DNA from 3 places in the Paenibacillus sp. DP01 genome. Region 3 is predicted to be linked to each of the others. Evidence: predicted binding sites of a transcription regulator. Region 3 holds the regulator's gene; each other region holds the start of a gene.

Region 1 (5,744 bases), 340 kb from region 3:
ATCTGTTGCTGGTACCTTGATCTCAGGGACATCTTCTTTCTTGATATCTGGTTTGGACGGAACTACTGGTCTAGCAGAACGTGGAAGCTGTTCTCTTCCGACTTCGGTCGGCACGTACTTTTGGTTAAACCAGTCAGTCACGAGGTGACCTGATTGGCGGGAATAGCGCCCTGGCAGCTTACCTGTAAGACTAGATACCGTAACTTTCACAACGCCTTCCGGCTGTATAAAATGCTTATTCTTAAAAAGCTCAGGCTGGTCCTTGACCGCCTCATTCATGATCAACGCCCACACCGACTGTGCTCTGGTGTGACCTTCTTGAGATAATGTATTAACCTGTTGACGATAACCAGCCCATACGCCTAGCGTAACGTCAGGTGTGTATCCCATAAACCACACATCACCAAAGTTCTGTGTCGTACCCGTTTTACCCGCAATATCAATGGTACCGTAGCTCTTAAAAGCTTTTTGCAGACGTTTGCCAGTTCCTCTCGGGTCTGATATAACGGTTCTGAGCATATCCGTCATCAAAAATGCGGTTTGCTGCGAATATACACGTTTCGTCTGTGGTTTAAATTCATATACAATCTTACCGTTGGCATCTGTAATTTTACTGATCAAGTGAGGTGCATTATACACGCCCATATTGGGAATTGTCCCATATGCTGCGGTCAGTTCCTCGACGGATACCCCCTTACTAAGTCCACCTAGAACTCCTGTTTGAGCATGTTCATCCTGCGGCTGAATCGTCGTAATTCCAAGAGAACGCACAAAATTCCAAGCGTTTGGAATTTTAACTTCATATAAAAACAGCCTCAGTGCAGGGATGTTAATTGACCGATTGAGTGCTTCACGGGCTGTCATAAGCCCCTCATACCTTCTGTTATAATTTTTAGGAATATGATAACCCTTTCGTCCGTCTTTCAATATGATTTGTGAATCATCAATAAGACCGGCGGGCTGAGTGTAGCCCTTCTCCAAAGCAGGTAAGTAAGCAGCAATAGGCTTCATGGCAGAACCGGGCTGACGTGTCATTTGAGTTGCATAGTTCATTTGCTCGGTATTAAAATCCCGGCCCTCGATCATACCGAGGATAGCCCCTGTTTTATGATCAATCATGATTGCCGCAATCTGTTCTAGTCCCTTCTTCTTACTGTATGGAGAAAAATTTTGTGGATTAGCTGCAATCTGTCGCATATTGCTATAAATTTTTTTGTTTATCGTTGTATAAATTCGATAGCCGGACCGTTGCAACTCTTCTCGCGTATTTTGAAGAAGTTCAGCATGCTCAGGCTTAGAAATCTCGGCTGCTGTGAGATTCGGATTTTGCTGGAGTGCTAACAGCTGTGCGGCCTCCCGCTCTGTTTCCAGCATCAAATAAGGGAATGTGTTATAGCTTTTTTCGCGATGGGGTGCAAGAGTCGCTCTCACATCAAATTGAAGCGCATCATTATATTCGGACAGTGTGAGCTTGCCTGTTTCCAGCATTCTTCCCAACACAACACGTTGGCGCTCCATCGCTTTGTTGAAACCTTCTTCATCAAAATTCCCTTTACCATCAAAAGCGGAATAAACAGATGGCAGCTGTGGAAGACCTGCCAAATAAGCCGCTTGAGCAATATGAAGCTTATGTAGATCACTTACATTAAAAATTCCTAACGAAGCAGACTTGATTCCATACAAATTGTAACCAGCGGAACCATTACCAAAAGGCATTTTATTTAAGTAAGCCGTTAATATTTTGTCTTTGCCCATAAAACGCTCCATACGTAGTGCCAGCAGCATTTCCTTCACCTTTCGGCTGTCCGTTTTATCCAGACTGAGGAAAACTCTTCGGGCTACCTGCTGCGTCAGTGTACTGCCGCCAGTTTGGCGGTTTTCATTCAAAAGTTTCTGTTTGACAGCACGAGCCGTCCCCTTTAAATCTACACCATGGTGCTCATAAAATTGGCTATCTTCTGTTGAAATGAGGGCATCCACAATGGACTGAGGGACATCCTTCAGGTCAACGAGCTGTCGGTCCTCTTCCATGCGCATTCTTCCAACCGGAGTTACCTGATCATTAAAAAATACAAAACTGGTCAGAGCATTCTCATTTACCTTTTCATATATCAATTGACGTGATCGTACAGGTTCATCATGAACCAGTGCCGCCACATAACCGGATATAAGACCTCCGGCAAACAGCACTCCAAGTACACCCGCAAGCGAGAACCACTTGATATTAATCAGCAAAACTCTGCCAAAAATGCGCCACCTACTGCGTTTTTGAGATGATGGTCGACGTTTTGGGTTCATAAAAATGGTTTTCTCCCCTCAATATTCATTCATTTCCACTTGTTTTTGTTCAAGATAATATGATACGCCATGCTAGGTTTCCCGTAAACTGTAATGTTCCAAAAAATACATTTGTATTAGGAACACTTGTTCTATATATAATACTACTATAAGGGTATATGTTCAAGAATATTCTGGAATATGATTAATCACATGCCAGGAGAGGAGATCAACATTGTGAAGGAGCGTGGAAGTAGAACCATATTTCTAGCGGACTGCCAAAGCTTTTACACCAGCGTCGAAAAAACGGATAATCCCGCATACCAACATAAGTCGCTCGTTGTGGCCGGTGACCCTGCACTTCGTTCAGGCGTTATTTTAGCCACGTGTCCGCTGGCCAAAAAACATGGTATATCCACTGCAGAACGTCTGGGGGAAGCTGTAAAAAATGTCCTGACCTTATCATTGTACGCCTGCGCATGCAGCATTATATCGATGTCTCATTAAAAATAACAGAAATCTATAATGAGTATACGGATTTGGTTGAGGTTTTCAGCATTGATGAACAATTTCTGGATATGAGCGGAAGTCTCTCCCTGTTCGGAGATCCGTTGAGTATTGCAAGTGAAATTCAGCGGAAAGTGCTGGGACAAACAGGAGTATGGACTCGAACCGAAGGAAAAGTATAAAACACAGCTAAAATACCAAATAGCATTGTAGTATTAACAAAGTCCAGCAATAATTTTCTAGACTTTAATTCAAAGATTAACAGTTTTTTAGTTTTACCTGTTTCCCAAGAACCCTTCAGACCAATATGTAGTGGGATCTGACCTTGCTCTAGTAATTCTAAATTACATCAGTATATCCCTTCATTTATTTATAATGCCCCCCGATTTTTAGGGATCTCTCCAGTGCCTGACCAGCTTGGGTCAAAGAGGACGCTCTTACGATAGCTGCGCTACCATAGCGTTCTTTAATTTTATCTGTTGCTTCTTCCAAGGAGCGGATACGCTCATGATCCTCAAAGAAGGAAAGTTGATAAGTTTGGTCGTCAACCAACCCACTTAAAGTGACACCTAAGCGTCGTATCGGCATACCGTTCCAAAAATTATAAAATATTTTTTTTGCTGCGTTGTACACTTTATTCGTATTGTTAGTCGGATCTGTAAGCTTCATTTGCCTGGAAAATCCGGTGGGAGCCTCATATGGGCTACATATACAACTAACGGTCACGACAGAGCCCATGCACCCCTTACGACGACTGTCTCGACAAACTTCTTCCGAGAGTTCAAGCAGGATGGTCTCTACTTCATTTGGTTCCAGATAATCTTGGGGTAGGGTCATCATATGGCTTACCGACTTTTGTGGAGAACTGAAGGTATACGGAGCTACAGGACTCTCATCTAGACCATTGGCTGTTTTCCACATGACCTCCGCCTGTATATCCGACTGTTTTCCAAAACGAGCGCGAAATTTAGACTTAAGATCTGGTAGAGAGGTTCTAGCGATATCTCCAATGGTTGTCATACCAAGCCGCTCAAAATGGGACGACATCCGCGAACCTACCCCAAACATTTTATTAACTGGCTGTGGCCAGAGCAGCTGCTCTAATTCTGTCTTGGGCAACGTGAATATACCGCTTTTAATTTTTTTAGCCCAAATATCGGTTGCGCTTTTGGCAAGAACCTTATTGGAACTGATTCCTATTCGTACCCAAACCCCGGTTTGTAAAAGAACCTTCTTTTGAATTTCTCTTGCAACGGTTAAAGAATCTCCAAAAATTTTAAAACTACCCGAAATGTCCAGAAACTGCTCATCGATACTAAACACCTCTACCAGGTCAGTGTATTCCTTGTATATATCCGTAATTGCTAAAGAGACATCGATATAGTGTTTCATACGGGGACGGACGATCACAAGCTCAGGACACTTCTTGAGGGCTTCACCGAGCCGTTCTGCTGTAGACACCCCGAAACTTTTGGCCATAGGACATGCTGCTAAAATAATTCCAGACCTGCGTGCAGGATCGCCTGCTACCGCAAGCGGTTTATTTTTATACTCTGGGTAGGAAGCTTTTTCTACACTCGCATAAAAACTCTGGCAATCCGCCAAAAGAATTGTCCGCTCAGTTGTTTTAGTCATGCTGCACCCTCCAAAAAAACGATCATATACATACGAACATGTATTCTTATTTATTATAAAGCCAAACATTAGTTCTGTATTCAGGTAATTTATAGGATTATGTAAATTAATCATCAATGATTGGGTATCTGGTACGAGCGTGAATCATCACATTATTTCTGTGATCATAAAGGCCAAGAAAGCTTAATGTGCTCGTGGGGGATGAGGATCGGAACGGAATTCTGGTTGGCTGGGCTTCATCTTTTAAATGTCAACAAAAATAAAGAACCAATGTATAACATTTTATCTTGTCTTGAAAAAGCGGAAACTTGGTATACACATTTGAATTCCATTAAAAAAAGGTTTTCTTCAACGATGTCGTAGGTACATTTCCGCTGTATGAACTGAATTCCATGACATTTATAGTTCCCAATGTACTTTTAATTTCTTAAAAAAGCTCTAGTAAGCTGTGCTTTGTTAGTAATATCCGCAGCAAAACCTTGAGCCTCAATTTAGTTAATTGCTCAGTATACTGTCTAGTTTCTCTTATGTTCTTGAAATCATAGCAATACGAAATCCGTGTTTACCAAACGTCTTAGCCAGTGAAAAGTCCAATCCGGGATCTGCTCCAACTATGACCAATGTTATCAATGCAAATTCACTTCTTCTCTTTTTAAATTCTTATGAGCTAATTTACTAGCGTATTTATAAATTAGAAAAGCGGACGAGCAGCAATTCGTCCGCTCTATTGTAAGTCCTGTCTTTCAGATAAGTGCTTTTGATGATGTTTGTGTCTATTGAGTTATCCTCGAAAATACGACTTAAAAGGTAGATGTATCAATAACAAATCGATATCGTACATCATTTCGGATAAGTCGCTCAAAAGCTTCGTTGATTTGATTGGTGTGAATTACCTCAATTTCAGGGACAATACCATGCTCTGCGGAGAAATCAAGCATTTCTTGGGTTTCAAGAAGATCGCCTCCAGGCGTTGCTGCAATTCTGCGACGACCCATAAGCAAACTGAGCGTATTAAATTGGTTCGGCTTACCGGAATCACCAATGATAACAAACGTACCATTTATATTAAGCATGGATACGTAAGCATCTAAATTAAGACTTGCAGAGGTCGTGTTGAAAATCACATCAAATTGACTAGCTAGCGTCGAGAATGTGTCAGGATCGTTCGTTGCATAGTAATGATCGGCGCCAAAACTTAGCGCATCGCTTTTCTTATCCATTGTCTGACTCAAGGCCGTAACTTCAGCTCCTAATGCATGGGCATATTTGATAGCTAGGTGGCCGATACCTCCAATACCGACGATAGCGACTTTTTTGCCTGGACC
Region 2 (5,744 bases), 850 kb from region 3:
AGTTCCTTACCTCCACCTTTTACAACAGTGTAACCCCGACCTGGTGTCCCTGGCGGAAAGTTAGCCGGACGGATGATCCGCGGCTCATCATCTATAAAATCAAATATTTCCTTATTGTCCCATGTATGATTGCCCATCGTAATCCCATGAACGCCCCAATCAAAAAACTCTCTAGCGATGGCTTGAGTAATTCCTCTTCCCGAAGCTGCATTTTCTCCGTTCACAATAATAACATGCGGGTTGTATTTTGATTTTAGCGAAGGGAGATTCTCCCTCAGTGCCTTTCTGCCTACACTGCCGACGATGTCTCCAATAAATAATACGTTGATAGAAAACCCTCCCTAGTCTGCCTTACATAATGAAAAGTGGCCCTACAAGCAGCGGCCACTTTTCATTGAAATGCTTTTATTTTGCGTATTCTACCGCACGGGTCTCGCGAATAACGGTAACCTTAATATGCCCTGGATAATCCAGTTCATTCTCAATCGTTTTCGTAATATCGCGGGCCAGTCGGAATGCTTCCGCATCATCAATTTTCTCTGGCTGCACCATGACACGAACTTCGCGTCCGGCTTGAATTGCGTATGATTTCTCAACGCCTTCAAAAGATTCGGAGATGCGTTCGAGCTTCTCAAGACGACGGATGTACGTCTCTAGCGTTTCACGCCGCGCTCCCGGTCTTGCTGCTGACAGAGCATCTGCCGCCCCAACCAGCATGGCGATCACTGAAGTCGCTTCGCAGTCGCCGTGATGTGAAGCAATGCTGTTGATAACGACCGGGTGTTCCTTGTACTTCTTCGCCAGTTCCACGCCAATTTCAACGTGTGATCCTTCCACTTCATGATCCAGCGCCTTCCCGATGTCATGTAGCAAGCCTGCCCGTCTTGCCAGTACAACGTCCTCGCCCAGTTCCCCGGCCATCAGACCTGTCAAGTATGCAACTTCCATCGAGTGCTTCAATACGTTCTGTCCGTAACTCGTACGGAACTTAAGACGTCCCAAGATCTTGATCAAATCCGGATGCAAGCTATGCACACCCACTTCAAAGGTAGCCTGTTCACCATACTCACGGATTCGTTCGTCCACCTCTTTACGGGATTTTTCCACCATCTCTTCAATACGAGCCGGATGTATCCGTCCGTCCGCTACGAGCTTCTCAAGAGCAGTACGCGCAATCTCTCTACGAATCGGATCAAATCCGGACAATATAACAGCTTCCGGCGTATCATCAATAATGAGGTCGATTCCAGTAAGGGTTTCAAGTGCACGAATGTTACGGCCTTCGCGTCCGATAATCCGGCCTTTCATTTCTTCGTTCGGCAATGTCACAACAGAAACCGTCGTTTCTGCTACATGATCTGCCGCACAGCGTTGGATGGCCAGTGTGATGATTTCACGGGACTTTTTGTCCGCTTCTTCTTTGGCCTGCTGTTCAATTTCCTTAATCATCTGAGCTGTTTCATGACGAACTTCCTGCTCTACGTTGGTCAGAATAATACTTCTTGCATCCTCCATCGTAAGATTAGAAATACGCTCCAACTCAGTTACCTGGCTCTTGTAAATCAAATCAATTTGCTGCTGGGTTTCATCGATTCGTTTCTCTTTGTTGGCCACTTGTTCTTCTTTGCGTTCCAGCGATTCCAATTTTTTATCCAGCGATTCTTCTTTTTGCAGCAATCTTCGTTCCTGTCGTTGAATTTCATTGCGACGTTCACGAGTTTCTTTTTCAGCTTCGGCACGGATGCGATGAATTTCATCTTTCGCTTCCAATACCGTTTCCTTCTTCAGCGCTTCTGCCTCTTTTTTCGCGTTCTCCACGATTTGCGCGGCAGCTTCTTCCGCACTGGAGATCTTAGCTTCTGCAATAGATTTGCGAATAAAATAACCAATCCCGAACCCAAAGAATAACGCGGCTACAGCAACGAGAACGAACCAGATCGCAGTCATCATACTGTTCACCTCCCCGTTGGTTCCTCCAAGGCATTCCTTGGGACTTTTTGAAATTGTCACATTTACTTTGATCGTCAAACTAAGATAACGACTCAAGGTCGCTTCATTTCATATGCACATGCTTTCACACGTACAATTCCGCCTGGCATAGCGGCATCACTTGTTATTTGGCGATGAGAACTTTACCGTGGATTCCGCTTTTTTGGAAGGAAAAAGGGCACTCCACAAATATCGTTTCATATATATTTTATTATTTGACAAATGGCATTGTCAAGGGAATGCAAACATTAGTAGACTACCGTGCAGCTGTCCATATCATAATCAGCTCATCTAGCCAGAAGTTCAGCTACCGTTTTGCAACTTATTCCTCCCAATGCAGTAATTCCTAGTCATCGAAAGCTTCGTCTTGCTCAGCCGCACTGAGATGATTGACCACGCGGCGTGTCATATCCCCCGAATATCCGCGTCTCATAAGAAACGGAAATGTTTTCCTTTTTTTATCCACTATATCACCACGTACCTGATTCCATTTCTTACGTCCAATCGACAATGCACTCTCCCACTCCTCATTGTCAGTGATCTCACCTAATGCTTCCCCGATAGAGGCTTTAGAGATGCCCTTCTGACGAAGTTCTTGTCTGATCCACATCTTACCCTTACGTTGGCTTGTTATACGCTGTCTTGCCCACTGACGGGCGTATAAATCATCATCTACAAGCTTCTCCCGTTGCAATCGCACCAATATCTCATCAATAACAGTCTGATCCACTTCCTTTTGCGCTAAACGCTGGGCAATTTCCTGACGTGTACGAGGCTTTTGCCCCAAATAGCGCAGCGCATGTACATAAGCCTGTTGTTTTTCATCTGCCAGAACGATATCTTCTAGTTCTTTTTTGACGAATGACGTTCCTTTGAACATGTTGTACTTGATCATTACATCTTCCAATACAGACAGTGAATATGGACCAAAATGAATGATGTATCTTCCACGGTTGCGTCTCTGCCCCTGCTCCACTCTAGTAATCATCAATTCCTCATGATCTGGAAAAAGAGAAATCCCTTGCTGTTTATCTTCTTCCGAAGTGTATTCATCTTTATCGTCCAACTGCACTATGTTTCCCTCACTTTGAAATTCACGAAAGCAGCCTATGATCACCTGCTACGCAAAAGTTAGATTCTGCTGACAAAGCAGACTTTATTTGATGCAAAAATGCCCTGCACAACTGTGCAGGGCATCAGAATTATGCTATTCAAACGGACTGTACCATAATCCCTAGGCTACAGTTCACATGACAGATCAAAAGCGAAGTCTCAGGCAAGCTTATTCAAGCTCCAGCAATTCCTGTTCTTCCTTGGCCTCCTGCGCTAACTCTTCTTCTGTCGGTGGAGCAATTGTTGTAATCAAATTACTGGCCACCCGGATTTTTTGCTCGATCGTACTAGCAATGTTCGGATTTTCCTTCAAAAATTGCTTTGCATTCTCACGTCCCTGACCAAGGCGCTCGCCTTCGTAGGAATACCAAGCTCCGCTCTTGTCGACAATGTCATGCTCCGTACCGATGTCAATCAAGCTTCCTTCTTTGGAAATACCCTCACCGTACATAATATCCACTTCGGCCTGACGGAAAGGAGGCGCAACTTTGTTCTTCACGACTTTAATACGTGTGCGGTTACCCACGATGTCGTTACCCATTTTCAAGCTTTCGATACGACGAACATCCAAACGTACCGTAGAGTAAAACTTCAAAGCACGTCCACCTGGTGTAGTTTCAGGGTTACCGAACATAACACCTACTTTTTCACGGAGCTGGTTGATAAAAATAGCAATGGTTTTCGATTTATTAATGGCTCCAGACAGCTTACGTAATGCCTGTGACATCAAACGCGCTTGAAGACCGACATGGGAATCTCCCATTTCGCCTTCAATCTCTGCCTTCGGTACAAGTGCCGCTACAGAGTCTATGACGATAATATCCACTGCCCCACTACGCACAAGAGCTTCGGCAATCTCCAATGCCTGCTCACCTGTATCTGGTTGCGATAGTAACAACTCATCAATATTGACACCCAGCTTGCTCGCATACGACGGATCAAGCGCATGCTCGGCATCGATAAAGGCGGCTTGTCCGCCTGTTTTTTGCACCTCTGCGATAGCATGAAGAGCTACTGTCGTTTTACCGGATGATTCCGGTCCATATACTTCAATAATCCGGCCTCTTGGAAAGCCGCCCGTTCCTAACGCAATATCCAAAGCAATCGAACCACTGGGGATTGTTTCCACTTGCATGTGGGTAGACTCACCCAACTTCATAATGGAACCTTTACCAAATTGCTTTTCTATTTGACGGAGCGCCATATCCAGCGCAGCACGACGATCTGACAATAAACTCACATCCTTCATTGTTTGTACTTTAATAATACCTTGTTTTGACACGCTTGCCAAGCATTTTTTCGAACATACATTCGTTTTTTTATTTCCCACAACTCTCTTCTATAATTAAACCTTTCTCATAAAACGAAAAAAGAACCGCTGGCAAAAAGCTTTGCAACGGTTCTTCCGATAAGAAGATTATATCATGAATATCTATCTAAAACAACTCATCGATAATTAAGAGAGTTTCTCGTTCTCTACCAATCGACGCCACAATCTGTACAAGATAGCTTTGACGGATCGCAAACGGATGGTCTCACGGTTACCGCTTAAATTTAGCTCATATGCCTCCGTTTCCTTGTCACGCTGAGCAATACCAATATATACCAGACCGACTGGCTTCCGCTCGGAATATCCGGGCCCAGCTACACCAGTAACGGAAAGTCCGAAATCACTGTCCATAATCATTCTTGCCTGCTCTGCAAGCACAAGGGCTACTTCCTTACTCACTGCGCCTGGCGCATGGTCGCCTTCCAAATAATCATAGGGCACATTGAGCAATTTCATCTTCATTTCATTGGAATAACACACGATTCCACCTTGAAACATAACAGCACTGCCAGGTATAGAAGTGATGTGTTCCATCAGCATACCGCCTGTACAGCTTTCCGCCGCACTCACAGTGAGTCCGCGTTTGGCCATTAAATCTACAATCACCTTCTCCAGCGTAACATCTTCACTTGCATACATATATTCGGAAAGACGTTGTTGAATTTGTACTTCCGTGGCAGTCAGCTTAATTAAAGCTTCACTCTCACTGGCCGCCTTGGTGGATATACGGATCGTAACTTCCCCTTCCTTGGCATAAGGAGCAATCGTGGGGTCCGTCTGGGATTGGATCAGATCTAGCAAGCGAGTTTCAAGAGCTGACTCACCGATCCCTGCAAATTTTAGCATTTTCGAATAAATCGGCATCTCCTCACCGCTCAATGCCTGCTGAAGCAACCATGGTTTGGCATGATTTGCAAACATAGGTTTAAGCTCCTTAGGCGGTCCGGGCAAAACCACATAAAATTTACCGTCCTGTGCAATTGCATCCCCTATAGCTAAACCTGTCTCATTTTCAAGCGGAGTGGCTCCTTCAATAGAAAGCGCCTGCCGGCGGTTATTCTCGGTCATTTCGACCCCGCGGTTCCGGAAAAACTGATCAAGCTTGTCCATGGCAAGACGATCTATCTGCAATTTCCGCCCCAATACAGCCGCTATCGCATCTTTTGTCAAATCGTCCTGAGTTGGTCCCAGCCCACCAGAAAACAAAATAATATCCGCACGCTTCTGAGCAAGTCGTACCGCTTCCTGAAGTCGATCCATGTTATCGCCAACTACAGTCTGAAAATATACATCAATTCCGATTGTAGCTAGC
Region 3 (5,744 bases):
TAGAGGGGCAAACCAAAGTTCTCGTCCCAATCCGGTAACATTGAATCCTGGATTTAGTGCATTTACGCTGATTCCCGTATCCGACCATCGTCTTGCCAGTTCAGCAGTGAACATAATATTCAATAATTTGGTCTTTCCATAGATGGGCGATGAGCCACGAGCGGTAAAGGCAGTTGTATCCGTTAAATCCTCGGGGAGCTTCAAAACTCCATGATGGCGTGAAGCTTCGGAGGCAACATTGACAACTCTGGCCTTGCCTACGTTCTGCAGGCACGGTTTTAGTGTATATGTTAACAGCCACGGCGATAAATAATTTATAGCAACCATTTCAGGAAACCCCTCGGGAGTGACGCGTTGCTCAAAAGCATGGATACCCGCATTGTTTAACAGCACATCAATATTAGAGTATGCGGCGGCTATCTCATCCCCGATTCGTTTAACATCCTTCAGTACCGATAAATCTCCATAAAAAAAGTCAACCTTCGCTGATGGGCTAACCAGCTCAATCTGTTTTCTTGTAGCTTCAGCACGTTCCCTACTCCTGGCAGTCAAAACAAGGTCAAAGCAGCCGCGTTTTCCCAATTCAACTGCGACTAGTTGTCCAAGACCACTGGTGGCACCTGTTATGACAACAGTAGTATTTTTAGACATTCGTCATTTCTCCTTCATGTGTTACAATTTTATTGGAGTAGCCAATTCGGTGAGTTAGCATATTTGATTGACATATGTCCACTATAATAATTTGGTTGATATATGTCAATCAAATTTGACTTGTGGTTTTTTGAACGAGAGAAAGGTGATTGAAGATGAAATATAATGAAGTTAAAAATGAACCAAGGGGGAAATTGGAGATTGAGTTGGGCGAGCAGCTTAACGCACTTATCAGCGCTTCACACGCCCTGAATGTCAGAGCTGCTGCGAAATTTGACTCCTCCTTACAACCTGCCGCCTTCCATATTGTTCGTTGGCTGTATTCTTATGGCCCAACAAATGCCGCCACTTTAGCGGAATCAACTGCGATGGATCGAAGTTCAGTGAGTCGTCTTGTCAAACAGCTTGAGTCTTTGGGGTATTTGAACAGAGAGGCCTCCCGAAGTGATGGACGAGGAATTGTATTATCTCTTACTGAGCATGGACAGCAAAAATTAATTGATGCGCTTAAGGAGAAAGAGTCCGTTTTCTATGAACGAATTTCGGACTGGGAAGATGCTGAGCTTCATAATTTTAACCAAATGCTTAGGCAATTTAATGGACTCCATCGCCACGGATCACAACCTTAAGAAGTGACCCGCATGTAAGGAGTTTGGATATAGAGTAGAAGTGGATAATGAAATCTACCCGAATGTGTATTTTTTATGTCAGACAAAGCTCCCCTTACTTTGACAATCAATAAGCCGTATGTTTATGGATGAAGATAAATAGGAAGGAAAGGATGAAAATAATGAGTATGAAATTAGGAAGGAAAACTACTTTATGTTTCTCCACAATTGCTCTCTTATTTTCAGTTTTGTCCCCGCTATCAGCCTCGGCAGATGTAGCAAGCGTCACCCATGACACCTATACAAACTCTTTAAATCAGGAATTAGTTTCATCTCAATTAGTAATTTTTAAAGATGACACAGCATATACAGATGTATCTATTGTCGGGAAAAGAGTGAAATTTTCGATTAGTGGTTTAGAAAACCCGTTTAACACTAATTATTACAATCGATTAGTCTGGACTAGTACTGATGAAGAACCAAATATAAAAAATATTCTGACAGTAAAAGTTGCGCCAAAGACAGGGTCGCTTTACAGTTCCAGCAACTATGAAAACCTTTCACTGATAAAACAAAAAATCAACTCTGACTCACCTGTATATGGATGGATTCAACTAGAATCCAAAGAGTGGGTTAAAGCAGGATCAGCTATAATCAAATATTAGAATGTGTAGTATAAGTAAATACTATAAATAAGCGAAATCCCCGCCGACCAGCTAAGGTAGTGGGGATTTTTCAATATAAAATAAGACTTCATCAACTATTGACAGAGTCTTTTAGAAAATTGTTGAAAGTAGTGTTCTTAAGAAGGGAAAAGTGTTTCGAAATCTGGAAAAACGCCATCACTAAGCCAACGGGTAGGGCCTTCAAAACTTCCATCGAGTGTAGCGGTAGCATAATCTCCATTGGAGCCATACAAAGTAATAGAGATATTTTTTATTATTTGTATTTAATGCTATAAATGTGTAATGATTTTGTACATAGTTCATTAGTTGTGAAGAATATTCCTTACTTGTCTTTGTTTGTTACGATATGTTCATAAAAAGTTCACTTACATGAAAATTTGGTTGCAGCTAAAATAATCACATCCAAAAATGAAAGGTTGAATTAAATGCCAACAACTAAAAAGGAAAGCTTTTACTTTGGGGTTATTATGTGTTTTGGAATGGTCGTTATTATGACCTTCTATAATCTTTTGATTAACGGATTGATTGGAAAAATTAGCTTGATTACCATTGCTGTTGAATTTCTAATTGGATTTATTATAGCGCTCATATTAGATTTATATATCGTGGATCCTGTAGCAAAAAAAGTTGCTTTAAGTCTACCTTTTGATAAATCCAAAAAAATATTTTTAATTATCACGATTTCAACATGTATGGTGTTCGGAATGGCCTGTTCTATGTCTTTCTACGGTTTATTAACTTCAATTCTAAGTCAGGGTATTGGCGATCATTCATTATTTGAAGCCTATTTAGAAATTTTTATAAAGAACTTTGTTGTGGCCTATCCATTACAATTATTGGTTATGGGTCCTGTTGTTCGAGCCTTGTTTATAAAATTTATAAAGAAAAGCGGGCAAGTGGGACCTTATAAAAAAGTATTAAATTAAATAATAGAGCAAATCCATTGCAGCAATGTTAAGCTAATGAATGGTTTTACAGCTAGAAATGTTTAAGTTATGAAAATCGGATACAAGTTTGAGGAAGCTATAACTGGCGGGATTGGTAGTTTGGTGTATTATTTAACACAAAAAAAGCAGGAAGAATTCTTCCTGCTTTTTGCTTGAAAATAATTATTAACGTCTGCGTTGTCCATCATTCACGCTAAACAGATTAACAGCCAGTGCGTTACCTCTTGCACGCGCATTGGCTCTTTGGTTGGAACGGATGTTTAATCTTCTTCTTCTCAATTCACGGTTGCTGTGTCTTCTGCTCATAATATCACCTCCCTTCAAAGAAATGAAGGTACGGTTAAATCTTAATGATGTTTATGCTTACGCTTGGAAATTTTGATATTTAATGCGTTAGTTGCGAGTGCATTTCCGCTTCCTGTTTTAGCAGCTGCGGCTTGAAAGACTTTAACGACCAGATATCTGTTTTTCCCGATGCGATGCTTATACGTTTTAACTCTATTTCTGATCATCTGCATAACTCCTTTGCTTTAGGTCTGCTATATACATATGTCAATTGTGCTAGTAATGTATCAGCATAAATCTACTAAAGACAAAAAGAAGCTAGTACCTATGTTCCTAAATGTTTAACAAAAAAAGCTCATGCTAGCCTGCGTTCGCCTTCCCAACTTTACGTTATAGAGGAAGGCCACCGTAGGTTCATATGTGTCAAATTTCCATTTGTTTAGCTAATAAAAGTAAACAGTTTAAGATCAGAGTGGAACTATCTCGGATATGGGGCGGATATAATAGTAGAGACAATATAGGTTGCTGAAAAGGAAAGAATAGTTGGAGACACATACATAGTAAATATAACAAAAATATAAAACCGGCTCGCCTAGGCGGCCGGTTTTATATTCGTGGTAGTATAACGGGGAAGAAAGCACGATAAATCAGTGGAAGTCCCGGAAGAGTCCAACAACCTTGCCCAATATGCTGACGTGTGTCAGTCGAAGTGGCTCAAAGGCTGGATTTTCAGGTTGAAGCCGGATATGATCTTTTTCTTTGTAAAAGGTTTTAACTGTAGCCTCGTCTTCATCTGTCATAGCTACTACAATGTCTCCGTTATCAGCAGTCTGCTGCTGACGTACGATTACATAGTCTCCGTTAGCAATACCAGCTTCAATCATGCTTTCGCCTACAACAGATAACATGAATATTTTATCCTCACCAACAAAGTGTTGGGGAAGAGGAAAGTAATCTTCAATATTTTCTGTCGCCGTAATAGGAAGACCAGCGGTTACTTTGCCGACGACGGGAACACGACTAATGGAGTAATTAATCAAGTTGCTGTTATCCGATTCGTCTTGACCGAGTAATTCAATAGCCCGTGGTTTCGTAGGATCGCGGCGAATGAGTCCTTTTTTCTCCAAACGATCCAAATGACCGTGAACCGTAGAACTGGAGGCCAATCCGACTGCCTCGCCTATTTCGCGCACAGAAGGGGGGTATCCCTTTAGACGCACTTCATTGCGGATAAATTCAAGAATGGCCTGCTGGCGGCTCGAAATCTTAGACATACCGTATCAACCCCATTTAGTAACGTTTGGGAAAATTATAGCATAGAACCTCCGTTCGTACAAACATAAGTTCTAAATAATCCCTAAAAATATTCACGAACTTTTGTTCTCTTTTCTATTGAACAAAACAAACGTTCGTGTTATATTGTGAAAAACATAAGAACAAACGTTTGGAGGACGCGGCCAATTATGAAATATAGCACTTATCAAAGTATTTTTCCGATGAATTTAGAGAATTTACAGGAGACCCGAAAAGAGGGTAAGGTACGTTTGTTACAGGCTCTTACCAATACTCTTTTACTCAAGCTTCTTATTCTAGTAATTATCGTTTGGGTTGCAGGGGCAGGTGTACTTACGGTTTTTGCAGCACCTCCAGTTTCCAATGAAGAAATGATTAAGCTGACTGTACAACCTGGAGATACGTTATGGAAGATTGCCGTGAATCATAAACCGAAACGAATGGATACACGGGTATATATTGAAGGAATTGTACGTATTAACGATTTGGAGGATCGGGGGGTGCAGGCAGGTCAGGTACTTAAGCTCCCACCCTTCTGATCTATAAGACTATAGAGCTTGTCAAGGAGCGCAATGAGGGAGCCTTGACAAGCTCTTTTCTACATGTCAAAGTGTATTATATCTTTGCTTTTATGGAGGGGACACAATTTGGATATAGACAGTTTGGTACAGCGCATTAATGAATTAGCGCGCAAAGCAAAAGCCGAAGGATTGACGGAAGAGGAAACCACGGAGCGCGCCAACCTTCGGGAAATTTATTTGGGCAACATTCGCCGTAATTTTCGGCAGCAACTTGAAACCATTGAATTTGTGGACGATGATACGTCGAAGGGAAATGGCGGGCTGAAGCATTAATGTTGCTAAAGCCTGCATCATTTGCCTTTTGTTATTAGGTATCTTTCTTGGTATCTATATAGATCAGCTTTAAGGCAATTGTTTTAATGTAATATTTATTGGGAAGGGAATTGAGAGATGGCCCGATCATTTGAAAGAAAAGTACGTAAAAACACAGCGCATTTAAATAAAACGCGCAAGAAACAAGGCATTCAAACCATTAACGGCGCAGGTTCAGCAATGGACATTTTCCGTGGCCGTAATATTACTGTGCCAATCATGCTGGCTGGTCTTGCTGTATTGTACATGCTTATGAGTTACTTTTTGACTAAGACCGGCATGCGGGGAATGGATTGGCTGGTATTTGGCTTGTACTTGATGCTGGCTGTTATCTTCTTCATTCGCCGTCCTTATTTAAAAGTGGGAAAAGATACCCTTTAT

The links. The regulator LexA, encoded in region 3, represses DNA repair genes until DNA is damaged. The targets are predictions, from matches to a motif close to CGAACATATGTTCG.
Region 1: a site for LexA is predicted at 4,482-4,495, ahead of ACH59B_RS15455 (DNA polymerase IV). Genes of this name have one in related genera too.
Region 2: a site for LexA is predicted at 4,403-4,416, ahead of recA (recombinase RecA). Genes of this name have one in related genera too.

Annotation. Positions count from the first base shown of each region.
Region 1 is NZ_CP173059.1:3,492,109-3,497,852, forward strand. Features, by position in the region: gene ACH59B_RS15445 (transglycosylase domain-containing protein) at 1-2,298, opposite strand, end outside; partial or broken gene polYB (DNA polymerase IV) at 2,491-2,948, shown strand; gene ACH59B_RS15455 (DNA polymerase IV) at 3,151-4,419, opposite strand; gene ACH59B_RS15460 (NAD(P)-dependent alcohol dehydrogenase) at 5,220-5,744, opposite strand, start outside.
Region 2 is NZ_CP173059.1:2,307,272-2,313,015, reverse strand. Features, by position in the region: gene ACH59B_RS10490 (TIGR00282 family metallophosphoesterase) at 1-329, opposite strand, end outside; gene rny (ribonuclease Y) at 406-1,950, opposite strand; gene ACH59B_RS10480 (regulatory protein RecX) at 2,336-3,061, opposite strand; gene recA (recombinase RecA) at 3,272-4,333, opposite strand; gene ACH59B_RS10470 (competence/damage-inducible protein A) at 4,559-5,744, opposite strand, start outside.
Region 3 is NZ_CP173059.1:3,156,490-3,162,233, reverse strand. Features, by position in the region: gene ACH59B_RS13840 (SDR family NAD(P)-dependent oxidoreductase) at 1-651, opposite strand, end outside; gene ACH59B_RS13835 (MarR family winged helix-turn-helix transcriptional regulator) at 807-1,280, shown strand; gene ACH59B_RS13830 (hypothetical protein) at 1,442-1,924, shown strand; gene ACH59B_RS13825 (DUF2798 domain-containing protein) at 2,371-2,871, shown strand; gene ACH59B_RS13820 (hypothetical protein) at 3,058-3,198, opposite strand; gene ACH59B_RS13815 (hypothetical protein) at 3,240-3,404, opposite strand; gene lexA (transcriptional repressor LexA) at 3,825-4,451, opposite strand; gene ACH59B_RS13805 (LysM peptidoglycan-binding domain-containing protein) at 4,641-5,009, shown strand; gene ACH59B_RS13800 (DUF896 domain-containing protein) at 5,118-5,324, shown strand; gene ACH59B_RS13795 (hypothetical protein) at 5,442-5,744, shown strand, end outside.